DNA from 3 places in the Clostridium sp. genome. Region 1 is predicted to be linked to each of the others. Evidence: riboswitches for the same ligand, from Rfam matches in the RefSeq annotation. Region 1 holds a riboswitch; each other region holds the start of a gene.
What was found. A riboswitch is a leader RNA that binds a small molecule or an ion and turns the genes downstream of it on or off. The one in region 1 is predicted to bind S-adenosylmethionine.

Region 1 (3,285 bases):
AATCAATATTGTTTTTTTCATAATATTCTACAAGTTTACTTAGAGTATTGGTAACTCCATTTATCTGGGGTAAAAAAGTATCTGTAAAAATAGCTACTTTCACATTATCCCTCCTATGTCTTTTGGCAAATCATAACTTTCCAGATTTGAAAAATCGTGTGAATTGAAATAGATTATTGATTCTACTGTCATATTTATAGTCGATACAGCATAGGTTATATCCCTTAGAAATGACCTCTTCTGCTTGAAATATTCTCGCTGCATATTGAAAATAATCGACAGAATATTTCTCTGCGGTAAACTTTTATTATTTATTAATTTCAGCTTGCCGCGTATGAGAAGAATTCGTAAATTAAAATGGAGTACTATTTCATATGCTATATGTCCAAAGATATTTTTATTGCTGTATTCCTCTGTATGATACAGACAGAAATAGTCACTTATATAATGGCACATAATCCCCAGAATCATCGAAAACTGATTAATATCCAGTTCATCATGAGACAATTTATCAAAACATTCAGATACAACATTCAAGCTATCCTTTAAAGTATGAGGATTCCTACAGGAATTAGGAGAAATATCCGGCTTGATATTTCCATACATAAAAAGGATTTTATTTAATTTGAAATTCAGTTCTTTTAAACAATGTTTATATACAATTTTGGAAAATATTAAGTGAGTATTTAATATCATCAACCTGACACCTCTTTATTTATATCCCCAATATAATAATATTTCCTATATGTAATTTTTGACTGCACATTCTTGTTAAGTTTTATTTAAGAGATATTCATATACGTTAAATCCTGTAAACAAAACAGCATGCTGCAAAACTAAATACTTAGTTTTGCAGCATGCTGTTTTACTCCAATTCACAGTCCGCATTTTTCAAGTGCCTGTTTTAAATCATAAATAATATCCTCTGCACTTTCAAGTCCTATGCTGAATCTTATATATCCGTCTCTGAATATTTCAGGATAGAAATTTATTCTTTCATCATTTGGGCCTGTATATACAATAAGACTTTCATCATGTCCAAGGGAAACTGCCGGGACAACCAGTTCAAGTGCATTTATAAATTTATTGTGAGTCTCGCTGTCTGCCTTAAGTGCAAAAGCTATGACTCCTGAATACATCCTCATCTGCTTTTTGGCAATTTCATGCTGGGGATGACTTTCAAGGCCTGGATATGCAACAAATTTCACAGATGGATTTGATTCCAGATACTGTGCAACCTTGAGTGCCGTATCGCTGTGCTGCTTCATACGAAGAGGCAGTGTCACAACCCCTCTCATTATAAGCCATGCATTGAATGGACTTATCGTACCTCCAAGATTGACCATAGCCTGGCCTTTTATTTTGTCTATAAGTTCCTTTTTTCCTATTACCGCTCCACCCATGGCATCACCATGTCCATTTATGTACTTTGTCAGGCTATGAACCACCAGGTCGGCTCCAAGTTCAAGAGGATGCTGCAGATACGGAGATGCAAATGTACTGTCCACACTAAACAATGCTCCAATGGACCTGGCAATTTTGGCTATTTCTGCAATATCGCTTATTTTTGTAGTTGGATTTCCCGGTGTCTCCACATGAATAAGCTTCGTATTAGGTCTTATTGCCTTTTTTATCTCTTCCAGATTGGATGTATCTACAAGTGTTGCTTCTACTCCATACTTATCTGGGAGATATTGGTTAAGCAGTCTGTAAACCGCTATATATGAGACATTTGAACATATTACATGGGCTTTGCTTTCAAGAAATGTGAAAAACACTCCTGCAAGTGCTGCAACTCCACTTGCCAGTACCACACAATCTTCACCGCCCTCCAATGCAGCCAGTCTCTGCTGAAGATAGAGCTGATTTGCAGAAGTATTTCTTGTATAAAGCATCTGGTTCGGATCACTCCAGTTAATCGATGATGCATCTTCTGGAAGTCTATAGCAATTTGCCATGGTTATAGGCCGCCTTATAGCACCAGTTTCTTTATCAACACCATTACCTACATGTACACATTTTGTTATAAAGCTAGTTTCTTTTGTCATATATTTCCTCCCCATAAATTTAATAAATATTTGCATTAAAAAAGTTGTCTTCCATAAGAAAAACAACTTTAATTTCATAAAATATTTTTCTTATCTCTCAGAATATTCTGCTGGAATTGACACCATACATTCATGTACAAATGTTGGTTGTCGGGTTTCAAAGGGCCAGTCCCTCCACCACTCTTGATAAGATTTAATTATTCAATTTACTTCATGATATACTACAATGAATTTATTGTCAATAAGCCTTTTCCATATCCAGAAGTTTTTTCTTCACATTCAAACCGCCTGCATAGCCAACCAGCTGTCCATTGGAACCGACAACACGGTGACATGGTATTACAATTACAATTGGATTTTTATTATTTGCCATACCCACCGCACGACATGCTTTACCATTTCCTATACTTTCTGCTATTTCTTTATAACTACAGGTTTTCCCATAGGGAATATTCAAAAGCGCTTTCCATACTCTTGTCTGAAATTCCGTTCCCTGCGGTGCCAGCGGCAAATCAAAAACTTTCCTTGTTCCACTAAAATACTCATCAAGTTCTTCATGTGCCTTTCTAATTAAGGGTGTCTCAATTTTTCCAGCATTTTCGGGTATATGCTCTCCAAAATATATACGAGTAATTGTCCTGTTGTCCTCAACAATTACCATCTTTCCGATTTCAAATTCATAGCAATATGCACTGCACATATTATCCTCCATTTTCTATCTCCATGTCTTCGAACCCTTTTTATATGGACTCTTTTTTTGATTCTCAACTCTCTTTACCCTTTCGACATTCGGACCGTTATTATGTTGATAACTTTTCTTGATTTTACTGCCGTTTTTATTATTATACTGGTGTGGTCCTCTCGAATTGTATTTTTTCTTTTCATTGTTTTTATCCAGGGCTGACCTGCCGCTACCTGTATTTATATGACTTCTACTGGTATGATTGATATTATCAGGTTTTTTAGAGCTGCTTCCGGTACTTGGCTGCTCAACTTTATTCAATATGTTATCAGTCGCCTTTACACTTCCTTTTGAATTATCGATTGAATTCTTATTTAAAATCACATTACCGTTTGATTCAATTTCAATGTTCAAGTTGGAAGCCTTCATCTGAGACTTGAATTTTGAAATATTTATATCTTTACCGTCTATATCAATAGAAATAGTTTTTGTCTTCGTATAATCCGAATCAATGAATTTATCTTTTTTAGATTGATCAATTATAATTCTCAATCC
Region 2 (3,285 bases), 940 kb from region 1:
AAAAGAGAAAAATAATTGGAGAAGAATTCATAAGAGTATTTGAACGGGAAGCTGAAAAGCTTGGGGATATAGCTTTTCTTGTCCAAGGTACCATATATCCGGATGTTGTAGAAAGCGGACTTGGAACTTCGGCTACTATAAAGAGCCACCACAATGTAGGAGGACTTCCGGAAAATATGAATTTTGAGCTTATTGAACCTCTCAGAGAGTTGTTCAAGGATGAGGTAAGGGCAGTAGGTGAAGAACTGGGAATACCACATAAATTAGTCTGGAGACAGCCTTTTCCAGGACCAGGCCTTGCTATAAGAGTATTGGGTGCAGTTACAGAGGAAAAGCTCGAAATAACAAGAGAGGCAGATGCAATATTTAGAGAAGAAATAGCAGAGGCAGGATTGGACGAATCAATATGGCAGTATTTTGCATGCCTTCCTAATATACGTTCGGTAGGTGTCATGGGAGATGAAAGAACTTACTGCTACACTGTTGCACTCAGGGCGGTTACATCTTCTGATGCTATGACATCGGATTGGGCCAAGATACCATATGAGGTACTTGACAAAGTATCAAGAAGGATAGTAAATGAAGTTAAAGGTGTAAACAGAATTGTCTATGACATAACGAGCAAACCTCCTTCTACTATAGAGTGGGAGTAAAATAAAAGAACGTGAAATCCAAGCAAACAAAGGGTTTTACGCTCTTTTTATTTCATGCTCAAGAACCAGTTCAGCAATAAAGTCAATAAATGGCCGGTTGTCTTTGTGAGCACGCTTCAGAAGGCTAATATATTCCTGGCGCAAGATCGGAGAAATGACAGCCAGGTAAGCCATCCTGAATAAGAGTCGCATTTATAAGCAGCCTGGAAATTCGACCGTTACCATCGATAAACGTATGAATGAAAACAAAGCGCTTATGAAGTTGGGCCGCAAACTCTATGGGATGATATTTGTTACGGTCAGAAGCCGACTACTGGAATAGCTTCTTCATTTCGCTACCGCTTGTTATTCCGGTGCCATTTTCAGCACCACACCAAGGACAATCTATACTATCACGCTCTTTTCCCCCAGGATAACCGGCGTTTGATATGGTAATGGTGAAATTTTCTAGAATCATTTTTTGGCTGAAAGCCTGTGGACTTTTCCCGGATAACCGGGCAAGCTTGGAGATGCTTATTCCAAGCTTCACACATAGAATTTTCAGCTGTTCAGATACTGACATACCAACACCTCTTTCGATATTCTGGTATATTGAAATATACTACAATAACATAGAGAAGGAATCAGACAATTGGCTATAAGATACCATTTCAGTTCAGAAAATAGCATGTTATTGATGTAACCAATATAAAAGTATTGTAAAAATGTTGTTGACAAATTATCTTAAAAGTTATATCATGTAGGAAATTGAAAAAAGAAAAAACTTCTTATCAAGAGAGGCAGAGGGACTGGCCCTATGATGCCCGGCAACCTGAATAATTTTATATTCAATGGTGCCAATTCCAGCAGGAATACCTGAAAGATGAGAAACTTAAAGGATATAACTTCCTATGGTTTCTCCAGAGGAAGTTTTTTATTCGTATTAATTTGTACTGACTAGAAAAACTAGAGGTCAAATTTAATTTATTATATAGATATTTTTATATTTTATAATAGATTAAATTTGACCTTTTTTATTCAAAAAATTAATAAATAAAACTAAAGGAGTGGTAAAAATGAAATAAAAACAAATATACTTTTAACCAAAATAGTAAAAAGTATAGAAATATAATAAAAATTAACAAAATTAATTGGGAGGAATTTAATTTGAAAAGTGTGAAGAAGATAATGTCGCAAATACTAATTTTAGTATTGGTATTAGTATTTTTTATAGGATGTTCACAAAATGGACAAAATAGCCAGAACTCTAATAATAATGGTAAAAAAGAAGTCGTAAAAATAGGAATAGGCTATCAAACAGTAACATCCCAAACTTGGGGTGCATTGATAATAAAGAATAAAAAACTTTTTGAAAAATATCTTGAAGAAAAATATCCTGATAAGGACTTTGTGGTTGATTGGTTCAATGCTCAATCGGGCCCCCCTTTAACTAATAACATGGTAGCAGGCAAACTTCAATTTGCTTTTATGGGAGATATGCCAATAATTATTAATGGTGAAAAAGGTCAATCGAGTTCAAATTATAAATCCGTATTTTTAGCTTTTGATGGAAAGGGAGAAAACGGAAAAAATCAAGCTATTTTGGTTCCTAAAAATAGTAAAATAACTTCTGTTAAGGATTTATCCGGGAAAACTGTAGCAGTTCCATTGGGATCCAGTGCGCATAGACTATTGCTCAATGAATTAGACAAGAATGGTGTAACGGATAAAGTAAATATAGTAAATCAGGATCTAACTGTTGGAATGACTAATTTGGAACAGAATAAAATAGATGCCCTTGCAGTATGGGAACCATTTACCAGCCTGATAGAAAATAAAGGAATCGGGAAAGTATTGGTAGATGGCAGTGATACTAAAGTTGATTATTTAGATGGAATTGTGGCAGATAGATCATGGGTGGAAAAGAATAAAGACTATACTGTGGCATTATTGAAAGCATTAATTGAAGCACATAAATTTATAAGGGAAAATCCAGATGAAGCAGCCAAAATATTTTCTGACGAAAGTAAATATTCATTAGAGGTCACAAAAAAAATAGTGAATAACGTAAGATTCGATCCAGTTATATACGATAAAGACGTATCTACATTGGAAGGAAGTAAAGACTTTTTAGAAAAACTTGGAAAGATCAAAAATGTCGATTTAAATGAATTTGTTGATTCTCAATATATAAAGGAAGCATACAAAGATTCGAAAATCGCATATCCCAGTGAAGAAGTCTTAAAAGGAAATTGGCAGCAGGTAAAGTAAAAGGAGAAGATAATTATGAAGCAAAACACGGCTCCTTATTTAAAAATAAAAAGATATATTTATCATATAATTTCCATAGCAGTATTTATTGTTATATGGTATATATTTGTTAAATTTAATCTAAGAAAGCCATTGATGTTTGGAAATCTGCCATCTCCCTTGGAAGTTTTGAAATCAATTAAGATAGTTTTAGTAGATAAGGTATTTTATATGCATGTTCTATATAGTAGTGCAAGAGTTATATCTGGATGTATATTAGCTCTTCCTATGGGGGTAATATTTGGTCTGTTGATAGGACTGACCAATTTTGCAAAAAATTTTATTTCACCGGTCTTTGAAATGTTGAGACCTATACCTCAAATTGCATGGATACCTATAGCAA
Region 3 (3,285 bases), 120 kb from region 1:
TCCCCAGATAATTTACGAACTTGTAGATTTGTCCACCTATTTTCGGATCAACCGCATTTATTGTTATCGTTATGTGGCTGACTCCAAGCTTTATAAGTTCATCTGCATAAAACGGAAGCATCAGTCCATTAGTTGAAAGACAGAATGTAATATTAGGAGAAACTTCTTTTATAAGTTCTATTGACCTTTTTGTCTCTTCAAAATTTGCAAGTGGATCTCCCGGCCCGGCTATTCCAACTACAGTCAAATTATTCAGTTTTTCTTTCACAACCTTGAATCTATCTCTTGCACCCTCAGGAGTCAGGACCTCACTTGTAACTCCCGGTCTTGTCTCATTTACACAGTCATACTTTCTATTACAAAAATTACAGCTTACATTGCATTTTGGAGCTACCGGTATATGCATTCTTGCATACTTATGGGCAATACAGTTGTAACATGGATGTTGAAGTGTTTTACTGTCAATATTTTTTGCTGCTTCTATACTCATAAATTTCCTCCCAATTATTAATAAAAAAGGCTAAAGAAAATTTCAATTTCTTTAGCCTTCAGTTTTTCTGATCAACTAAATAACATTGCTTATTATCCAATAAGACCGTGTTCCAGCATTATTGATTCCAATTCCTCCTGTGCCATAGGTTTTGGAATTACAAACATGTCATTTCCGTCTATGGCTTTAGCTAGTGATCTATACTCATCTGCCTGTTTAGCCTTAGGATCATATTGTATGACAGTCTGCTTGTTTATTTCTGCCTTTGTAACCTCCGGACTCCTCGGTACGAAATATATCAACTGGCTTCCCAGCTTTTTAGCAAATGCATCAAGCAGTTCATATTCATTGTCAACCTTTCTGCTGTTGCATATTATTCCTCCCAGTCTTACTCCACCGGCATTTGCAAATTTGCTTATACCCTTTGATATGTTGTTTGCCGCATACATTGCCATCATTTCACCGCTGGCTACTATATATATCTCCTGTGCTTTTCCTTCACGTATAGGCATTGCAAAACCACCGCATACAACATCACCAAGTACATCGTAGAAAACATAATCAAGATCATCCGTATATGCACCAAGCTGTTCAAGCATGTTGATGGAAGTTATTATTCCCCTTCCTGCACATCCAACTCCCGGTTCCGGTCCTCCTGATTCAACACACTTTATGTTTCCAAAGCCTGTCTTCAATATTGCATCAAGATCGACATCTTCTCCTTCTTCCCTCAATGTATCCAGGACTGTCTTCTGAGCCAATCCTCCCAAAAGCAACCTCGTGGAATCTGCCTTCGGATCACATCCTACTACCATAACATGTTTTCCCAACTCTGCCAGTCCTGCAGTAAGATTCTGTGTTGTAGTGGACTTTCCAATTCCACCTTTTCCGTAAATAGCTACTTGTCTCATTTAATTTTCCTCCTAAATATTTTAAAGTAAATCAGAATAAATTATCAATAGAAAACAAAAAGGCCAACTTCTTACAAGATACATTCAATAAATATCCTGTAGAATTTGACCTCTAGTTTTCTAGTCAATCAAAAATAAAAAATCTTACAGAGAAACTATAAGACTTAAATCTTTCAAAATTTCTCATCTTCCAGGTTTAACCTGCTGGAATTAGCACCATTGAACAATACATTATTCAGGTTGCCGGGCATCATAGGGCCAGTCCCTCCACCACTCTCGATAAGATCCATATTTAATTATTGTATATATCATACTTAATTTAAATATAATTGTCAATAGCAAATTTAACTTTTTTTGATTTATTTATTAATTAAATCTAGTAAGCACCACTGAATATATGTCTTCCAACAGCCTAAGGCCTCCATTATAGCCTACATAGGAGCTGCTTATTATGAGCCTCTCAAAAACAGGCCATGATATCGTTATATAATGTGCTTTTGTCTCACTGGCAATCTTTTTCTCCCACGAGCTTCCTATTATCAGCGGATATCCATAATAATCCGTGTTTCTGATCTCCTCATCTATTTTGTAGCCGTCCGTTGTAAACTCTACTTCTGCTTCTATACCATCGTTTAATTCTTTAAAATATCCTTTTATGTCATCTTGATATTTTAGAGGTGCATCATCAATTATATACTGCTTAGATGGAAACAGTCCAAGATCGTTTATCAAAAACTTCGTCACAGCCAGAGTATACTGCGAATCGGAAACCACAACAAATCTTTTGGACATAACACGGGTTTCCAGAAATACATCTGCGAATCTCTCTATATAGTAATAATATTCTTCTTCATTCCTGTTTACAATTTTTTCAACCTTTTTTCCGTCTATTCCTGCAAATTCACCTACAGCTCTCAAAAATTTGCTAGTTTCAAAAGCTCCTATGGGAAGAACCGGGTAGTGGAAATATGGAGTACCAAATTTGCTCTTTAAAAGTTCCATATTTTCAATTCCAACCCAGGGCGATACCAGAAGATTGAATTCGGCTTCCGGTATCTTGTCTATATTTTTTATCCCTCTTCCATATCCAAATATTGTATTAGGTGTCAGTCCAAGCTGTGAAACGAGGTTCTCAAGTTCTCTCAAATTTCCTGCCCAGAATGGGTCATGAAGGGGAATACCTGCCCATATATTTACAAGTCCCTTTGTCTTTTTATCCGAAGGTTTTAAATACTGTTCTATTATCGCCTTTACAACCCACTCGTGTCCGAGATAATTATTCCCTTTAAATCCCGGTGTCGAGGCGTATATAACCGGTTTTTCTGAGTTCTTGAATGATTTTACAATTTCCTCCGAATCATCTCCGACTATTTCCGAGCTGCAGCTGGTAAGAACTACATACAGGTCTGCATCAACGACCTTCAGTGCATTTTCTATAGTTTCTTTCAGTTTTTTTTCGCCTCCGAATATTACCTCTTTTTCACTTATATTTGTGCAGGGAAATATATGGGATGAAAAATGTCCCGAGCTTCCAAAATCCCTCTCAAGTTTTTCTGCGCATCCAGGGCCGGAATGCAGGATTGGAATAGCATTTGTTATTCCATGTACAGTCTGCATGGCAGCCATGGCACATTTATATCTTGGCTGGTCCAGTATTTTTGACATATTACTTCACCTTTTCCTTTTCTGCTTTGTATTTTTTGAAAAATGCCGAGTTTTTCTGCTTGTACCACCAATCCGTGTACGGGAGCTTTACCCTTGAGGCAAGATTTTTCTCAAAGCTTCTATTTTTAATGGTATCAAGAACACTATATGCAAAATTCAGTGTTCCTCTGTAACCAAATATCATATACTCGTCATTTACACAGAGTGCAGGAACACCCT

Region 2: it holds a riboswitch for S-adenosylmethionine, as region 1 does, so the genes downstream of both, LKE46_RS00335 (ABC transporter substrate-binding protein) here and LKE46_RS04985 (trans-sulfuration enzyme family protein) in region 1, are expected to answer to the same signal.
Region 3: it holds a riboswitch for S-adenosylmethionine, as region 1 does, so the genes downstream of both, nifH (nitrogenase iron protein) here and LKE46_RS04985 (trans-sulfuration enzyme family protein) in region 1, are expected to answer to the same signal.

Annotation. Positions count from the first base shown of each region.
Region 1 covers NZ_JAKVOI010000001.1:983,782-987,066, reverse strand. Annotated here, with positions in the region: gene LKE46_RS04995 (glycosyltransferase family 4 protein) at 1-103, opposite strand, end outside; gene LKE46_RS04990 (zinc dependent phospholipase C family protein) at 100-696, opposite strand; gene LKE46_RS04985 (trans-sulfuration enzyme family protein) at 876-2,048, opposite strand; SAM riboswitch class I at 2,136-2,241, opposite strand; gene LKE46_RS04980 (methylated-DNA--[protein]-cysteine S-methyltransferase) at 2,287-2,748, opposite strand; gene LKE46_RS04975 (anti-sigma factor domain-containing protein) at 2,764-3,285, opposite strand, start outside.
Region 2 covers NZ_JAKVOI010000001.1:47,467-50,751, forward strand. Annotated here, with positions in the region: gene guaA (glutamine-hydrolyzing GMP synthase) at 1-653, shown strand, start outside; gene LKE46_RS17640 (Fic family protein) at 778-933, opposite strand; gene LKE46_RS00330 (hypothetical protein) at 964-1,215, opposite strand; SAM riboswitch class I at 1,418-1,522, shown strand; gene LKE46_RS00335 (ABC transporter substrate-binding protein) at 1,809-2,903, shown strand; gene LKE46_RS00340 (ABC transporter permease) at 2,919-3,285, shown strand, end outside.
Region 3 covers NZ_JAKVOI010000001.1:1,098,801-1,102,085, reverse strand. Annotated here, with positions in the region: gene nifB (nitrogenase cofactor biosynthesis protein NifB) at 1-490, opposite strand, end outside; gene nifH (nitrogenase iron protein) at 583-1,401, opposite strand; SAM riboswitch class I at 1,582-1,687, opposite strand; gene LKE46_RS05495 (nitrogenase component 1) at 1,768-3,066, opposite strand; gene LKE46_RS05490 (nitrogenase component 1) at 3,068-3,285, opposite strand, start outside.